Regions from separate parts of the Sporosarcina sp. GW1-11 genome, predicted to be linked through region 3. Evidence: riboswitches for the same ligand, from Rfam matches in the RefSeq annotation. Region 3 holds a riboswitch; each other region holds the start of a gene.
The links. A riboswitch is a leader RNA that binds a small molecule or an ion and turns the genes downstream of it on or off. The one in region 3 is predicted to bind cobalamin.
Positions count from the first base shown of each region.

Region 1 (4,219 bases), on a different contig from region 3:
ATTTTACAAGTTTTTGCTCAGCGAAAACTGCAACGAACAATAAAGTTCGGACAATTCGTAAGTTAACACTTGAACGACAGCAGGATGAATTAATATTAGAAATAGAAGGCGATGGCTTTCTTTACAATATGGTACGTACGATTGCAGGTGTTTTATTGGCGGTAGGGATTGGCTGGGATGAGCCGGAAGACGTCTACAAGATACTTCAGGCAAAAGATCGTCAAAAGGCCGGCAAGACAGCGCCGGCACATGGTTTGTACCTAGTGGAAGTCACGTATTGAAGGCATGGCAACTAATCCTGGTGTTTTCATAAAAACGCTTGACTTTATTGAAAATAAAGGTTAACATGATAAATGGTATTTCAATAACCCCACAATGAGCCCCGGAAGTTTATTTGTGTTTAGGGATAGAGAAAACAATGGAACAGATTGATACTTTTAGGAGGATTACAATATGCGCACAACATTCATGGCTAAAGGTCACGAAGTAGAACGTAAATGGCTAGTTGTCGACGCTGAAGGACAAACGCTTGGACGTCTTGCTTCAGAAGTTGCAACACTATTACGCGGTAAACATAAACCAACGTTTACACCACATGTTGATACAGGTGACCACGTCATCATTATCAATGCAGAAAAAATTCAATTGACTGGTAACAAGTTGAAAGACAAGCTTTACCACCGTCACTCTGGGTACACAGGTAGCATTAAAACTCGTACTGCTCTTGAGATGCGTACTAACTACCCGGTTAAAATGCTTGAACTTGCGATCAAAGGAATGCTTCCAAACGGTCCTCTAGGTCGTCAAACAATCAAGAAATTACACGTTTATGCTGGTCCAGAACATCAGCACGCAGCACAAAAACCAGAAGCATTTGAGCTTCGCGGATAATTAAGAGGAGGAAACACACTTGGCACAAGTACAATATATCGGCACTGGCCGTCGTAAAAGTTCAGTAGCTCGTGTACGTCTAGTTCCTGGCGAAGGCAAAATTGTCGTCAACAACCGTGACGTAGAAGACTACGTACCATTCGAAACACTTCGTGAAATCATCAAACAACCACTAGTTGCAACGGAAACACTTGGAAGCTACGATATCCATGTTAACGTAAACGGTGGAGGTTACACAGGTCAAGCAGGAGCAATCCGTCACGGCGTAGCTCGTGCGTTGCTAACTGTAGATCCAGATTTCCGTCCAGTATTGAAATCAGCTGGCCTTCTAACACGTGACCCACGTATGAAAGAACGTAAGAAGCCAGGTCTTCGCGGCGCTCGTCGTGCACCTCAGTTCTCAAAGCGTTAATATTGGTTTCATACCAAACTTTACAGCCCCTTTCCGAGTTTATCGGAAAGGGGTTTTTTAGATTCTCAAACAACTCGCACAGACTATAGAGGAATAGAAATCGCAATTATCCATAGCGGAGCAAATAATCTTTCTTAAGGGTTCCGAAAATAAACCTGGTGTATATTTGTAGATTCAAAGATTGTATGTTATATTTATGAAAATTAAATAACTTAATTTAAATAAGTGCTCACATTGTGAGGTAAAAGGGAAACTAGTGAAAATCTAGTACAGCCCCCGCTACTGTAAAAGCTGATGAAATTACAAAACCACTGAGAAATCGGGAAGGTGTAAGAGTAAAATGAAGCTTGAGTCAGGAAACCTGCTTATTTAAACGACACATACTTTTCGGAGGGAGAAGTATAGGCGGGACAATTTTATTAATTGTCCTATGTTTCAGTATGATTTCTATATACTTTCACATGCCTACACTTCCTTGAAAAGGAGTGTAGGCATTTTTTATTTGGAGGGAAACCATGAAAAAGGGAAAAATTTTTGTTGTTGGATTCGGTCCCGGAGCTACTGAACATATTACAGGACGAGCGTTAACGGCACTGCAAGAAAGTGATTATATTATTGGTTATAAAACTTACGTAGAGCTGATTAAGCATTTAGTGACAGCGAAGTCCATTGTTAGCACAGGCATGACAGAAGAAGTATCGCGTGCAATAGATGCTGTTAAGAAAGCGGAGGCGGGCGGTATTGTCTCAGTTATTTCCAGTGGTGATTCAGGTGCGTATGGTATGGCAGGATTAGTGTATGAAGTGCTTGTTGAAAAGGGTTGGACTGAAGCAGAAGGAATTGAAGTAGAAATTGTTCCAGGTATATCAGCAATTAATTCATGCGCGAGCTTACTGGGCGCACCTGTCATGCATGATTCTTGTACGATCAGTTTAAGTGACCATCTAACACCATGGACGGTTATCGAAAAACGAATTGAAGCAGCTGGGATGGCGGATTTTGTAATTGCTTTATACAATCCGAAAAGTGGACGCAGAACACGTCAAATTGTAGAAGCACAAAATATTTTACTAAAATATCGTTCCCCTGACACACCTGTAGGGCTAGTGAAAAGTGCGTATCGTGAAAATCAACACATTGTCCTGACAACATTATCTGAAATGCTTGAGCATGATATCGGAATGTTGACAACTGTCATTATCGGTAACTCTTCCACTTTCTTTTATGAAGATAAAATTATTACGCCAAGGGGCTATCAACGAAAATATACATTAGGGGAAGGTAAACAAAGATTAAGACCGCATCAGCGCTTAAAAAAGGAAGCGGAACCATGGGCGCTTGATCAAGAAACTGGAGAAGCGCAATCAGGTTATGAGGAAATCATTAGAAAGACACCTGAGCAGGCTCCAATACAACAGAAAGAACAAGAGCAAAAGGTTCAGACAATGGACATGGCTTTAAAGGCCTTATCACTGGTGTCAAAAGAAGAAGTGCCAAATCCATTTTTGGTAAGACAGCCTATCGAGAATATATTTGAATTTTCAGTTTCACCTGGTGTTGCTAATAAAATGATCACAGCAGAGCAAATGCGTGTAATGGCTGAAGTCGTTGGTGAGAAGGGTACCTTGGAATATACTCCGGATCATCGTTTTTTAGTAAAGGTTACAACAGATAATCCTGAAGCGATTGTTGAAAAGCTTGAAGAAAATCATTTAACAGTCATGCCGGCAGGGGAAGTCTTAAAAGTCAAAGCATGTGATTTTTGTTACGGAGAAAAGGCAGATTCTATCCCATATGCAGAAGAAATCGCAGCAAAGTTTGAAGGGATGAAGCTTCCGAAGCAATTGCATGTTGGGTTCAATGGTTGCGGAATGGCGTGTTATCGCCCTGTGTTTGATGATATTGGGATTGTGTACCGGAAGAAAAAATTTGATTTATTTATTGGTGCGAAGCCAGTTGGTCGTACTGCCCATGCCGCTCAACCTATAGCAGAGGGAATTGAGCCAGAAGATTTAATCCCACTAGTAACCAAAATTATAGAAGAATACGAACAAAATGCACATCCTAACGAACGTTTCTTTAAGTATTTTAAACGTGTCAAAAAAGTTTTGAACTATGACTATTACGACATGAGCTGCAAGATTGAAGTAGAGCCAGCACCTTGTGGAGATTAGGAGGAAACTATGATTTTATTTTTAGCAGGTACTAGCGATGCTAGAGCTTTAGCCATTCGTTTGCAGAGTCTCGGCTACCCTCTAATAGCCACAGTAGTCACCGAATCTGCGGCAGAAAGTTTAAAAGAGAACGCTATCTCGTATCAGGTGGGTCGGTTAACAGTGGATGACATGGTAGCGCTGATCAAGAAGTATGAGATGACTTGTGTAGTGGATGCTAGTCATCCCTATGCGGAAGAAGCTTCGAAAACTGCTATGACAGCAGCAAAGGCATGCGGTATTCCATATATTCGCTATGAACGTCCGAAAGAAGAATTTGTTTCTCCGCTGATTACAGAGGTTGACAGTTATGAAGACGCTGCTAAGCTAGCTCAAACGCATAAAGGGACGATTATGTTAACAACGGGCAGTAAGACGTTGGAAGTGTTTACAAACTACTTATTGCGCGATGAAATTAGATTGATTTGCAGAATGCTCCCAAACGTAGGGAATATGGAAAAATGCGACAGATTAGGGATTAAACAAAAGGATATTGTCGCAATACAAGGACCGTTTTCTGAATCACTCAATAAGTCTTTGTGCGAGCAATATGATGTGACGTTAATGATTACTAAGGAAAGCGGCAAAGTAGGTTCTGTTGATGAGAAAATAACAGCCGCCTTAGAACTAGAGATACCCGTTATTTTGATTAAACGACCAAAGCTTCAATATGAAAATTTTTGTACGTCTTTTGAAAAAGTTA
Region 1 covers NZ_JAPMIW010000003.1:134,126-138,344, forward strand. The annotation lists gene truA (tRNA pseudouridine(38-40) synthase TruA) at 1-281, shown strand, start outside; gene rplM (50S ribosomal protein L13) at 454-891, shown strand; gene rpsI (30S ribosomal protein S9) at 911-1,303, shown strand; cobalamin riboswitch at 1,510-1,686, shown strand; gene cobJ (precorrin-3B C(17)-methyltransferase) at 1,819-3,477, shown strand; gene cobK (precorrin-6A reductase) at 3,487-4,219, shown strand, end outside.
Region 1: it holds a riboswitch for cobalamin, as region 3 does, so the genes downstream of both, cobJ (precorrin-3B C(17)-methyltransferase) here and ORD22_RS11655 (ribonucleoside-diphosphate reductase subunit alpha) in region 3, are expected to answer to the same signal.

Region 2 (4,219 bases), on a different contig from region 3:
ATTGCCTTTGACAGAAACATTTACAGGCACACGCTGACCTTGTACATCTTCTACATATATCTTACTTAGATTAACTGTTGTATTCTGTACTTCTTTGTTGAATGTAACGGTAAACGGATGCGATGGCGCTACGATTTTCGCGTCAAAATCACGATATACCTGGTCATTATCGACTAGAAATATTTTTTTCGTTCCTTCTGGGATTGTAGCTGATTGCTTACTACCCTTCTCCCCTGCTTGAACGATGTAATACCCGCCTAATGCTTCCTCGTTCTCGATTAAAATAGAAGACCACGCGCCATTTTTGTTTTTCTGGACGTTTAGAAGACTGCCGTTTAGAATCCCTTTAAGAGTAGAATGTGCTGAAACTTCTGGCTGTGGTTGTGTCTGTTTCTGAGAGAAATCATACAAGCGTCCTTGATCTTTTGTGAATAAATCGTAGGCTACTAGTGCTTGCAATGCTTGTTCCGTTGCCATACCATTTGCAGCGGTTTCATTTTCGGTATGTTTAAAGCCACCAGACTCTAGTTGGAAACTTAATAAGTGATCTACTAAATTCACACCATTCTTTGTAAACTGCTTACCTTGTGGATCGATTGCATTTGCTGTCAAACCGATAATTACTTGCGAAGTCGCTTCACTTGAAATACCACCTACAAATGCTTCATTAAAACCACCAGTCTCCCCTTGTTGTGCTGACAAGTAATTGACTGCTCGATCAATTGCACTTTTTACATCCGCTTGATTTGTATATGGTGCTAATGAAGTCATTGCCATTGCGGTTATGTCATAACTTGCTGAGCCTGTCTTACTAGTTTCCAAACTCCACGCTCCGTCTTCTCTCTGATACTTCAACAATTCGGCAACGATTTTTTCACGATTCCAACGCGCATTGCTTGGAATGTCAAAGTTATTCGTATCCAAAGCAATCAATGCAAAGATCAATCCATTTGTTCCTTGGCGAATCATCGTATCTACATTGCGAATATCTTCACTGTTATAAATCTTATCTAGTAAATTAGCTCCATTAATATTCGCAGGATCTTTCCCAATCGCTACAGCCGCCATCGTTAAACGTTCTACATCTGTAATCTTTAAACGATTTCCGCCGATTTGATCAATGACTTGATCTTTTAGATTAGTGGTAAATGCTGTTTCATAGCTTGATGGAACTGCAACTCCTGCTTTTACTAATCCAATCGCTTGCCACTCGCTAGATACAGGACTACTGACTATATAATCTGTAACTTTTTTAATCGAATTTTCGATTCGTTTTGGATCAGCTTCTACCGTTACAGTAAGCGAAGCTGCTGGCTCGGACTTTCCTACAACAACACCATCCAATGCAGTCAACGTGAAGTCGCCTCGTTGTGCTGCACCGTCTAGTTGAATCGTTACTTGCTGATTCGTATTTTTAGTTATCGTGGAGATTTTTACATTCGACTGATTAATACTCCAATTTGCAGGATTGCTAGCCTCTTGTGTAAATGTGTCACCTACTAAGTTGACTGTAATGTTAGGATTTTTACTGCCCGCAGTTACAACTGTTGACGATGAGAATGCTGCATAACGACCGTAAGAGAATCGCAGTTGGTCATTTTCTTTGAGTACGTAGCTTGCCGCACCTATATTAGGAGATACGCCATTGACTGTATAGCCCCAACCATCCCAGCCGCCTAGTAGACCTGCATCTTCATTATTTATAGAAGAAACATAAGAACCAAAACTGCTTTCTGTAATCTTATAAACGATTCCCTTAGCATCTAAAGCCATTTTCAGTGCCTCTAACGCATTTTGACCTTCTGTAATTTGAATCGTTTCTTGCAATAAAACATCATCTAAGCCAACAACCTCCACAGCAATATTCTGTTGTGCAATTGCCATTTGTTGCTGTGCATCTGAACTTGCGATAGCAACTGAAGTTGTTGTTGGTAAAAGCAATGATGAAGCAAGAAAAATACTTGCGATGAATGAAACATAACGTTTAACCAATAGAATTCCTCCTTTTATTGAAAAAAATAAGCCCTTGCCTCCAAAGAGAAGGACAAGGGCATTTTGTATAGTTGGATGTAATTCAGGAATTGCTCCATACAATATGCACACCTTTTCTCGGAAGGCGTAACGTATATTGTTTTGGCAAGTCTCCTGACTTATGGGTATTCACACATCTTCAACCTTCCCAGTTTATCACCAGTGGTATTTGAAGACGCTTCCCATTTACAGTGGCCGGACCGTACAGGATTTTCACCTGTTTCCTATTTTAATCTGCATCATATGCAAAGAACCAAAACAATCTATTTAGCTTTTATTTTAGTATATCACAGCTACGTCTCGTGTCATTTACTATTTTGATAGAACGGTATAAAGGACCGATGAACTATTATTTTTCATCGGTCTATTTATAAATAAAATACGAGGAAATGTCTTACAGTTCCTGATAATCTCTTTGATATTTCCCGCCGTCTTTAACTACCGCATGATACAAAGCTTTTAAGGCAAAGCTTTTTTCTAGTTCATGCTCCTTCATGATCGCTTTTAATTGTCTATTAAGCTCCGGGCTATGCTTGACGAGCTGAAGCATTTTAGGTTGTGAATATTGCATGAAAATCTCCTCCTCACCTATTTCGTTTCTTTAGTATAGCACGGCTACAAGTTGCACGTTTTATAATTAAATAAAAATAGTTGATATTTACGTTTGTCGTATGTTTCAATTGGGTAGTCTAAAATGTATATGCCTACTTTTCGGAAATGCAATACATACTAATATATTTACACAAGGGGGATATATGAAAAAAGTTTCGATTACATTTTATATTACATTAGTGGCTGTCCTATTGGCGGTCGGATATGGTGTCATTGCACCTATTCATTTTGAAGAAATAACGTCTATTATTAAGAATTTCATCACTGACTCTTTCGGCTGGTATTACTTACTGACTGTGTCTATGCTGTTTTTTGTTTCAGTTTTTCTGATTTTCAGCCCTATCGGTAGAATTCGTTTAGGGAAAGAGAAGGATCGTCCGCAGTTTTCGATGATTTCTTGGCTTGCGATGTTATTTTCTGCTGGAATGGGCATCGGTTTAGTCTTTTACGGTGCCGCTGAACCTTTGTCGCATTATGCGATAGATCCTGCCACGACAGCAACTGAGACGAAAGCATCCTACAAAGAAGCGATGCGTGTGACATTCTTCCACTGGGGCTTCCACGCGTGGGCTGTTTATGGAATGACCGCTTTAGTACTTGCCTACTTCCAGTTCCGCAAAGGACAACCAGGCTTAATCTCATCCACGCTTCGCCCGATCTTCGGGGATCGTGTAGATGGGCCACTCGGTACTATAATTGATGTCTTCGCTATTTTCGCGACCGTTTTCGGTGTAGCAACATCACTTGGATTCGGAGCCGTACAAATCAATGCCGGTCTGAATTATTTATTTGATATACCGATTGGTTTTTGGTCACAGTTCGTTATTATCGCAGTCGTGACTGTATTATTCCTAATTTCTGCTTGGAGTGGACTCGGTAAAGGAATCAAAATATTATCCAATGCCAATATGGTCTTGGCAATTGCGCTATTGATCTTCATCATTGCACTCGGACCTACCTTACTGATTTTCAATATGTTTACGGATTCTATAGGGGGCTATTTGGAAAACATCATCCGATTGAGTTTCCGTACCGCACCATTGACTCCTGAAAATCGTACTTGGCTAAACGGTTGGACGCTCTTTTATTGGGCTTGGTGGATGGCTTGGTCTCCATTTGTTGGGATGTTTATCGCCCGTGTCTCAAAAGGTCGTACCATTCGAGAGTTCATGATTGGTGTATTGGTCGTTCCTACCGTATTGAGTGCGATTTGGTTCGCAGCATTCGGTACGACAGCGATTGAGACGCAAAGAGCAGGAGTTATAGATCTCGCTTCTAGTGCGACAGAGTTGACGATCTTTGAAATGTTTAGCGGATTACCTTGGTCATTTGTCATTTCAGTAATTGCTATTTTGCTAATTATTTCTTTCTTCATCACGTCAGCAGATTCAGCAACGTTCGTACTCGGTATGCAATCGTCGTACGGATCACTGACGCCTCCTAATAATTTAAAAATCGTCTGGGGTGTCATTCAATCTTCTATCGCGATTATCCTCTTGTATGTCGGTGGTCTCGATGCCTTGCAAAATGTCATTATCATAGCGGCATTACCGTTTTCAGTTATACTCATAATGAT
Region 2 covers NZ_JAPMIW010000024.1:40,468-44,686, forward strand. The annotation lists gene ORD22_RS12995 (DUF4430 domain-containing protein) at 1-1,992, opposite strand, end outside; cobalamin riboswitch at 2,119-2,304, opposite strand; gene ORD22_RS13000 (hypothetical protein) at 2,426-2,602, opposite strand; gene ORD22_RS13005 (glycine betaine uptake BCCT transporter) at 2,787-4,219, shown strand, end outside.
Region 2: it holds a riboswitch for cobalamin, as region 3 does, so the genes downstream of both, ORD22_RS12995 (DUF4430 domain-containing protein) here and ORD22_RS11655 (ribonucleoside-diphosphate reductase subunit alpha) in region 3, are expected to answer to the same signal.

Region 3 (4,219 bases):
GCTTCAGACGTGGAAAATCCATTAGTTGGAGTATCAGGCGCAACGCATATTTTTGGTCCGCAAAAAGGCGCGGATGCGAAACAGGTGGAGTTTCTTGACGCTGGCATGTTACATTTCGCGGATGAAACCGAACGATTGGTAGGTAAACGCTTACATGACGTTCGTGGAGCGGGAGCAGCAGGGGGGACTGCAGGAGCATTGCTTGCGTATTGTGGGGCTCGACTGGAAAGTGGTATTGCTGTTGTGCTACGTGCGATGGATTTTGTGCAGCATCTTTCCTCGGTTGATGTACTATTGACGGGGGAAGGGAAGACGGATTTGCAGACGCTAAACGGCAAGGCTTTGATTGGTGTTGCAAGGTTGGCAGCGGAACATGGAATTCCTGTAATTGTAGTTTCGGGCGCCGTGGAGGAAGTGGCTCGGGAACAGCTAACTGAATGGTTTGCCGGAGTATACGAAGTAGATGATGGTCGACCGCTTGCTGAATTAATGGCAAATGCATCTGAGCTGTTGACGAGAAGGACGGAAGAAGTATTTTCACTGGATTTTAATTTTTTTCTATGATGCGTATTTAGCGGTTAGCAGGGTATGTATACAACTAAGGAGGTGCTCAAATGTTTCAACATGCTTTGGATTGGCTCGTAGGACCAGCGAATAATTTCATTTGGACGTATGTGTTAATTGGACTTTTATTGGTTACTGGATTGTATTTCACGATTCGCACAAAATTTGTACAGGTGCGCTTGTTTGGTGAGATGTTCCGTTTGATTGTTGAGAAGAAAGACAGTAATGATGGTGTGTCTCCGTTCCAGGCGTTTACGATTAGTGCGGCGTCGCGTGTCGGGACTGGGAACGTTGCAGGGGTAGCTCTTGCGATTGGTATTGGTGGGCCCGGAGCGATATTTTGGATGTGGGTCATCGCGCTGATCGGTATGGCGACTGCGTTCATCGAGAGTACTTTGGCGCAACTGTATAAGGTGAAGGACGGCGATACATTCCGTGGAGGGCCGGCGTATTATATGGAAAAAGCGCTTGGACAACGGAAATTAGGAATTGTTTTTGCCATTTTATTGACGATGTGTTTCGGATTTATCTTTAACTCGGTGCAATCAAATACGATCAGTCAATCGTTTTCGGATGTCTTTGGTATTCCGCACTGGACGATCGGAGTCGGCTTAATGGTATTGACGGCTTTTATCGTTTTTGGCGGTGTGAAGCGGATTGTAAAAGTAACACAGACGATTGTTCCGGTAATGGCGACATTTTATATTATCGTTGCATTGTTCATCGTCGTTATGAATATTACACAAATTCCTGCGATGGTTCTGTTGATTTTTGAACATGCATTCGGCGTTAAGGAATTTGTAGGCGGTGGGATTGGTATGGCGATTATGCAAGGGGTTCGTCGTGGTCTATTCTCCAATGAAGCCGGTATGGGTAGTGTGCCGAACGCTGCAGCTACGGCTAACGTGTCACACCCTGCGAAACAAGGGTTAGTACAGAGTTTAGGCGTATTTTTCGATACAATTATCATTTGTTCTGCAACTGCGTTCATTATTTTACTTGGTGGATTATATGAGTCAGGTGAGACGAACGGCATTTTGCTGACACAAGCATCCATGGCGGTACATGTAGGTGCGTGGGCTCCATACTTTATTGCGATTGCTATTATGTTTTTCGCCTTTAGTTCGATTATTGGTAACTACTATTATGGCGAAACGAATATTGAATTTATTAATGCGAATAAAGGTTGGAAGTTAGTGTATCAGCTACTTGTTCTCGGAATGGTATTTTTCGGAGCTGTCGCAAAAGTACAAGTCGTTTGGGATATGGCCGATCTATTCATGGGACTTATGGCTATTATTAACTTGGTCGTGATCTTGTTGCTTGGTAAAGTGGCCTTCCAAGTGTTGGACGACTTCACGAAACAGCGACGAGCGGGAAGAAATCCAGTGTTTAAAGCGGCCAGTATTCCAGGTCTAAAAGGCGCGGAATGTTGGGAAGAAACTGCGGAAAAGCCAGAAGATCGAATTAACTGATGGAATATGTTCGTTTAAAACGGGCATATACATTGTTCACACAATATCTTTTAGTCAACGCACGGAAAGTTTGCTATAATTGAAAATACTGCTTGAAACATAAAGGCATCGTAGTTCAGAAGCATGAATCTGAGCTGCGATGATTTTTTATGCTTTACAAGTCAGACCACAACATGTTAGGGTTATACAAGGAGTTGACACACTATATATAGTATTTTGATGAAATGGTACCTATCACGGTTTAAAAGGGAATCCGCTGAAAACGGAGCTGTCCCCGCAACTGATGGCACGGACGACTGTCTTGAAAAACCACTGCTTCGGCGGGAAGGAAAGACGGAAGGACGATGTGCTAGCCAGGAGACCTGCCATTCATTCAAGCATACATTCTTCGGGGTTGGAGAGTGGAAGCGGCGAGCAGGGGTTTTTTTGTCTGCCTAAAACTTTCCACATATAACCATTCATCACATGATGACTCCCGAATTTCTAGGGAGTCTTTTTCTTTTTACATAACTTAACCAAAGGGAGCAGATGCAAATGGCTATTATACATGAAACGGTTGGTTTGGATTTATTGCTGGAAAATCTTCAAGAGGAGTTTGGGAAGCAGAAAATCGAGCCGTTAGTTCAAGCGAGCGAACGATACCAGGAGCGTCACCCAAATAGCTCAGCTACGGAGTGGACGAATGCGATGGTGCTTGAATCGTTGAGCAGAATTGACGAAGCGAATGCATACTGGACGTTTGTTGCTGCGCGTATTTATTTATTCGATGTTTATGCGAAGCAAAAGGCATTGCGTGGAGCAGATGTGTATACCGATTTCGCGAAAAATGTAGAACGCTTGGTGGAACAAGGATTGTACACGCCTGTTTTGACTGAGAAGTATAGTACAGAAGAATTGAACGAGATCGGACAGTTGTTAGAGCCGACCCGCGACTTATTATTTACGTATATTGGATTGAAAACATTAGTGGATCGCTATGTGACGGTGAATTTCTCTAAGCAATCTGTGGAACTTCCTCAAGAGCGTTGGTTGATCATCGCAATGACGTTGATGCAAGATGAAACGGAAGATCGCATTCATAAAATCGGTGAAGCGTACTGGGCGATGAGTAATTTGTATATGACGGTTGCGACGCCGACATTATCGAACGCAGGCAAGATGCACGGACAACTGTCTAGCTGTTTCATCGACACGGTGGATGATTCCTTGCAGGGCATTTACAACAGCAACACAGACATCGCAAACTTATCGAAATTCGGTGGCGGTATTGGTGTTTATATGGGGAAGGTTCGCTCGCGTGGTGCCTCTATTCGTGGTTTTGAAGGCGCGTCAAGCGGTGTGTTACCTTGGATCAAGCAATTGAACAACACGGCAGTTAGCGTCGATCAGCTCGGTCAGCGACAAGGGGCTGTGGCAGTATACTTAGATGTTTGGCATCGGGATATTTTCACGTTCCTAGATTTGAAACTGAATAACGGTGACGATCGTTTACGTGCACATGATATTTTCACAGGTGTTTGCTTGCCGGATCTATTTATGGAGAAAGTCGAAGCGCGTGAAGAGTGGCATTTATTCGATCCACATGAAGTGCGTACGAAGATGGGCTTTTCATTGGAAGATTTCTATGATGAGAAAAAAGGTCAAGGGTCGTTCCGCGACAAGTATGAAGAATGTGTAAACAATCCGGATCTATCGAGAGAGACGGTTTCAGCAATTGAAATTATGAAACGCGTGTTGCGTAGCCAGTTGGAGACGGGTACACCGTTTATGTTCTACCGCGATGAAGTGAATCGTACAAACCCGAATAAGCATGAAGGAATTATTTATTCTAGTAATTTATGCACGGAAATATTGCAAAATATGTCGGCTACTACATTCGAATCAGTTTCATTGGAAGACGATCTAGTCGTTACACGTACGAAGCCAGGCGATTTTGTAGTTTGTAATTTATCTTCTATCAACTTAGGTAGAGCTGTAACAGCAGATGTATTGGACCGTTTGATCACAATCCAAGTGCGTATGCTCGATAACGTCATCGATCAGAATAAGATTCCTGTTGTACAAGCGCAGCGTACGAACGCGCGTTACCGCGGAATTGGCCTCGGTACTTTCGGATGGCACCATCTGTTAGCATTGAAAAACATTCAATGGGAGTCCGATGAAGCGGTTGAATTTGCAGA
Region 3 covers NZ_JAPMIW010000019.1:29,502-33,720, reverse strand. The annotation lists gene ORD22_RS11665 (glycerate kinase) at 1-564, shown strand, start outside; gene ORD22_RS11660 (alanine/glycine:cation symporter family protein) at 615-2,039, shown strand; cobalamin riboswitch at 2,248-2,423, shown strand; gene ORD22_RS11655 (ribonucleoside-diphosphate reductase subunit alpha) at 2,568-4,219, shown strand, end outside.

Region 4 (4,219 bases), on a different contig from region 3:
GCCGCCCGACAAGTTCGCGGGATAGGTGTTTTCTACTCCAGCCAATCCAAAATCCGCAAGCAATTCGATAATTCGTGCATGGGCTTGTTTTTTTTCTTGAATTTCAAGAGGAAGTCTGACATTTTCTAAAATCGTTCGCCATGGCATTAATAAATCTTGCTGCGGCATATAGCCGACTTGACCTAAACGATTGTCCCTAGCTTCACCATTTAAAAGAATTTCTCCGCCGTCTGGATTTTCCAGACCTGTAATGAGCCGGAAAAGTGTACTTTTACCGTAACCACTTGGACCGATAATGCTAACAAATTCACCTTCACGTACTTGTAAATTGAGCTGATCTAAAATAGCTACTGGAAGCGATGCCTTAGCCGCTTGGTAATGAAACGAAACGTTATCAAATGCGAGTACCGTCTTTCTCATGTAGTAATCACTTCACTTTTCTTAAAATCATCAACGCAAAAAAGACCACTTCTTTTTGCGAAGAGGTTACATAATCCGGCCTAAACCGTCTATATGTCCACTTCCCTTCGCTAGCATTATCTAGTGCAGGTTAAAGGGTTAAGGCAACGGCCTCTCTCAGCAAAAGCACCCCTAGTGTGTATCATCACTTATCGTTGCATAGTATAGGCTAGTAGTCAAGATGCGTTAGATGTTAAATGATGAAGAATAGGAAAATAAGCTAAATAAATGAATAGCTATACCGATAGTAGTAAAAGTTCAGAAGTAGATGCAAAGGTCTAACTACGTAACAAGTATTACCTTTGAATTAAGCAGTTTTTAATGAAAATAAATAGGGAGAGAAATGTAGAGCATTGGCAAATTGTCATGTGAAAAAGTGGAGAAGGATTTTGCTTCCTGCCTAGACAAAGGCACGTTCAAAATAGTTGGAAATACGTTACTAATCTCTATACCTGCAACACCAAACTATGCGATCATTTGATCACTGTAAGAGTACCAGCGATTAATATAAATGAACTTACTTCATTTGCAGATGAGTGGGGTAACCTAACAGAATGGATTAACGAGAATAGACTGAATTCTATTCGGGTAGCAGTTCCTGAAAAATATATTCATGTGATTACAATGACGACTACTACCATTTATAAAAAACTAGAAACAAAAATGTATGTACTGAATTAATTAGTGACGCGTCATACTTTTCTTCCTAGCAATAATAAATAGAGAGCTGTCTGACAAGTTTCGACTTGTGAGGGCAGCTTTTTTTGTAATCACTAAAGCTCTTAATCAGTAAATAGAATAGTGAAATCCGTTAGTAAAGCTTTTTGCTATTGCATTTTACAAATCTATTCTCTATCATTAAATATAGTTTCATAGCGTATTTTGGTACTTTGCCTAATCTGCAAAGTTGAAAAAGGAATCAGGTGAAAATCCTGAACGGTCCGGCCACTGTAAATGGAAAGTAACTTCAGAAAACCACTGGTGTATTACTGGGAAGGTTGAAGTTGTGTTTGTATCCATAAGTCAGGAGACTTGCCAAGATACAATGCTAACTGCCTTCCGGAAAAAGGTACGCATGTTTTTGTGGTAGTAGTTTATACACGCATACATATGCCCTTGTCTCTTTCCGGAGGTGAGGGTTTTTATTACGGAGAAAAATAGGAGGTAGGAATAGTTGGGGAATTATCATTTGGTGAGAAAATGGTTTTCGGTGTTATTGAGTTTACTGCTGGTATTGTCGTTTTTAACTCCAGCGGTACAAGCAGTGAGTCCTGATACAGGGCAAACAGAACAATCAGGTGGAGAAGAATTACCCGCTGAAGATCGTTATTCTGTGGATGAGCTATTGGCGAAAACCGTCCAGTTTTATAAGAATCGGAATCAGAAAATTGATTCTTGGCAGACATTGGTTGGACTATATGCTGCCGGTGAAGACCTAACGGATGGTCAGTGGATTTTACCCGAATGGCAAACAGAAGAGCCGGCTGGCCTTAACGAAACACATCATGGCACAGAACACATTCGCTATATCTTCGGATTACTTGCGATGAATGAAGACCCTGCAAAAGCATGGGAAACGAAGCGTAATCTCTATGCAGAATTAGCAACTCAACAAAACCTGGAAACAGGAGCAATCGGCGGAATCAATAAACATATGTGGGCTATGCTTGCAATGGACACAGGTGAACGTCTAGGTGCCGACTTAGGGAAGTGGAATTCGGAAACGAAACAAAAAGCGCTGGACTATTTACTTGATCAACAAAAGACAGATGGTGGATACGCTTTAGGTGGGACAGTTTCGGATACGGATTTGACAGGTATGGCATTACTTGCGTTGTCTAATTATCAAGGGACGAGCGCAGTAGATGTTGCGATTGAAAAGGCGAAGAAATTATTAAAAGCTAGACAGTTAAATTTGGATAGTGGCGGATTTAACTCAGCAGGTCCATGGGGAAGTGGCGATAATTCCAACTCCTTAGCCGTAGCGGTTTGGGGTCTTGTGGCAGTAGGGCAGGACGTCATGGCAGATGCTTGGCAGGTAGAAAGTAAGACAGTACTAGATGCGTTAAATGATTTCCAGTTAGAAGACGGTTCATATATGTGGAAGACCACTCAACCAAAAACAAACTTAATGGCAACAGAACAAATATTACTAGCATTAGCAGATATGAAAGCTGGAAATTCTGTTTGGAATCGAATCTTTAACGAACCTAAACTAGAACCAGAACCAGAACCAGAACCAGTAGAACCACCTTCAGCAGAACAAATGCTAGAAGAAGTCGTTCAGTTTTACAAAACTAAAGACTCGACAGTAGATTCGTGGCAGACACTAGTTGGACTATACGCTGCAGGTGAAAACCTAACGGATGGCGTGTGGAAATTACCAACATGGCAGAAAACAGCTCCAGCTAATCTTCAGCCTAATAATGGGGGCACGGAACACATTCGCTATATCTTCGGATTACTTGCGATGAATGAAGATCCTGCAAAAGCATGGGAAACGAATCGTAATCTCTATGCAGAATTAGCAACTCAACAAAACCTAGAAACAGGCGCAATCGGCGGAATCAATAAACATATGTGGGCATTACTTGCAATGGACACAGGTGAACGTCTAGGTGCTGATTTAGGCGAGTGGAATGCAGAAAAGAAACAAAAAGCATTAAATTATTTACTAAGCAAACAAAATACTGATGGTGGATATGCGTTAAGTGGGACCGAATCTGATCCTGACTTAACAGGTATGGCGTTGCTAGCATTGTCTACTTATCAAGGAACAAGTGATGTAGACGCTGCGATTGATAAAGCAAAAGGGTTATTAAAAGCTAGACAATCTGATTTAAGCAATGGCGGATTTAACTCAGCAGGTCCATGGGGAAGTGGCGATAATTCCAATTCATTATCTACAGCAATTTGGGGTCTTGTGGCAGTAAAAGAAGATGTACTAGCGGAAAAATGGCATGTAGAAGGAAATACAGTACTTGATGCATTAAAAGGATTCCAAAAAGATGACGGATCGTTTATGTGGAAAAGCGACTTTCCTTCAACTAATTTGATGGCAACAGAACAAGCATTGTTAGCTTTAGCTGACATGACAGCAGGAAACTCGGTTTGGAATCGCATTGCGAATGATCCGAAGCCAGAACCAGTTACACAAAAGGCAACGTTAGCAATTGATGGAGTAACTAAAGTTGTAGTTGCCGAATCTGAAGTGTCGTTTGAACCAGGAACTACGGTAAAACAACTTATAGAAAATATTTTGACAGAACAAAATATAGCTTATGAGCTCGATACGAAGCTCGGCAGTATTGTATCAGTTAATGAAGAAAAAAATGGCAGCTTAGGTGGTTCTGACTCTTGGGTTGTGTCAGTAAATGATCAAGCGATTCAATCACTTGAAGACGAACTCTCTTCAAATGATAAAGTTCACTTATATTACAAACGCAATGCCGAAATCAGTTCGAGCGTTGAGTTGACTAGCGGAACTGTAGATCCAACAATCGAAATTAAGCTTAAAGGTGATACGTTTACGGATGCGGCTCTTGAGGTGGATAGCTGGGTTATTGATCAGACAGATTTAGTAATCGATTCCGTAGAAACGGTAAATAATCAAGCGGTGATTCTACATGTACAAGGTCAAGTACCAGTTGAAGAAATCTCAATTAACGTACTTTCAAAAGCAATAGTGAGTGCTGGTGAAACGGCTATAAAGATCACGCCAAAAGCACCGGTAAATGTTCGCAATGTAGAGGAAATGATT
Region 4 covers NZ_JAPMIW010000017.1:46,291-50,509, reverse strand. The annotation lists gene ORD22_RS11190 (ABC transporter ATP-binding protein) at 1-420, opposite strand, end outside; TPP riboswitch at 506-603, opposite strand; gene ORD22_RS11185 (hypothetical protein) at 937-1,140, shown strand; cobalamin riboswitch at 1,326-1,513, shown strand; gene ORD22_RS11180 (DUF4430 domain-containing protein) at 1,634-4,219, shown strand, end outside.
Region 4: it holds a riboswitch for cobalamin, as region 3 does, so the genes downstream of both, ORD22_RS11180 (DUF4430 domain-containing protein) here and ORD22_RS11655 (ribonucleoside-diphosphate reductase subunit alpha) in region 3, are expected to answer to the same signal.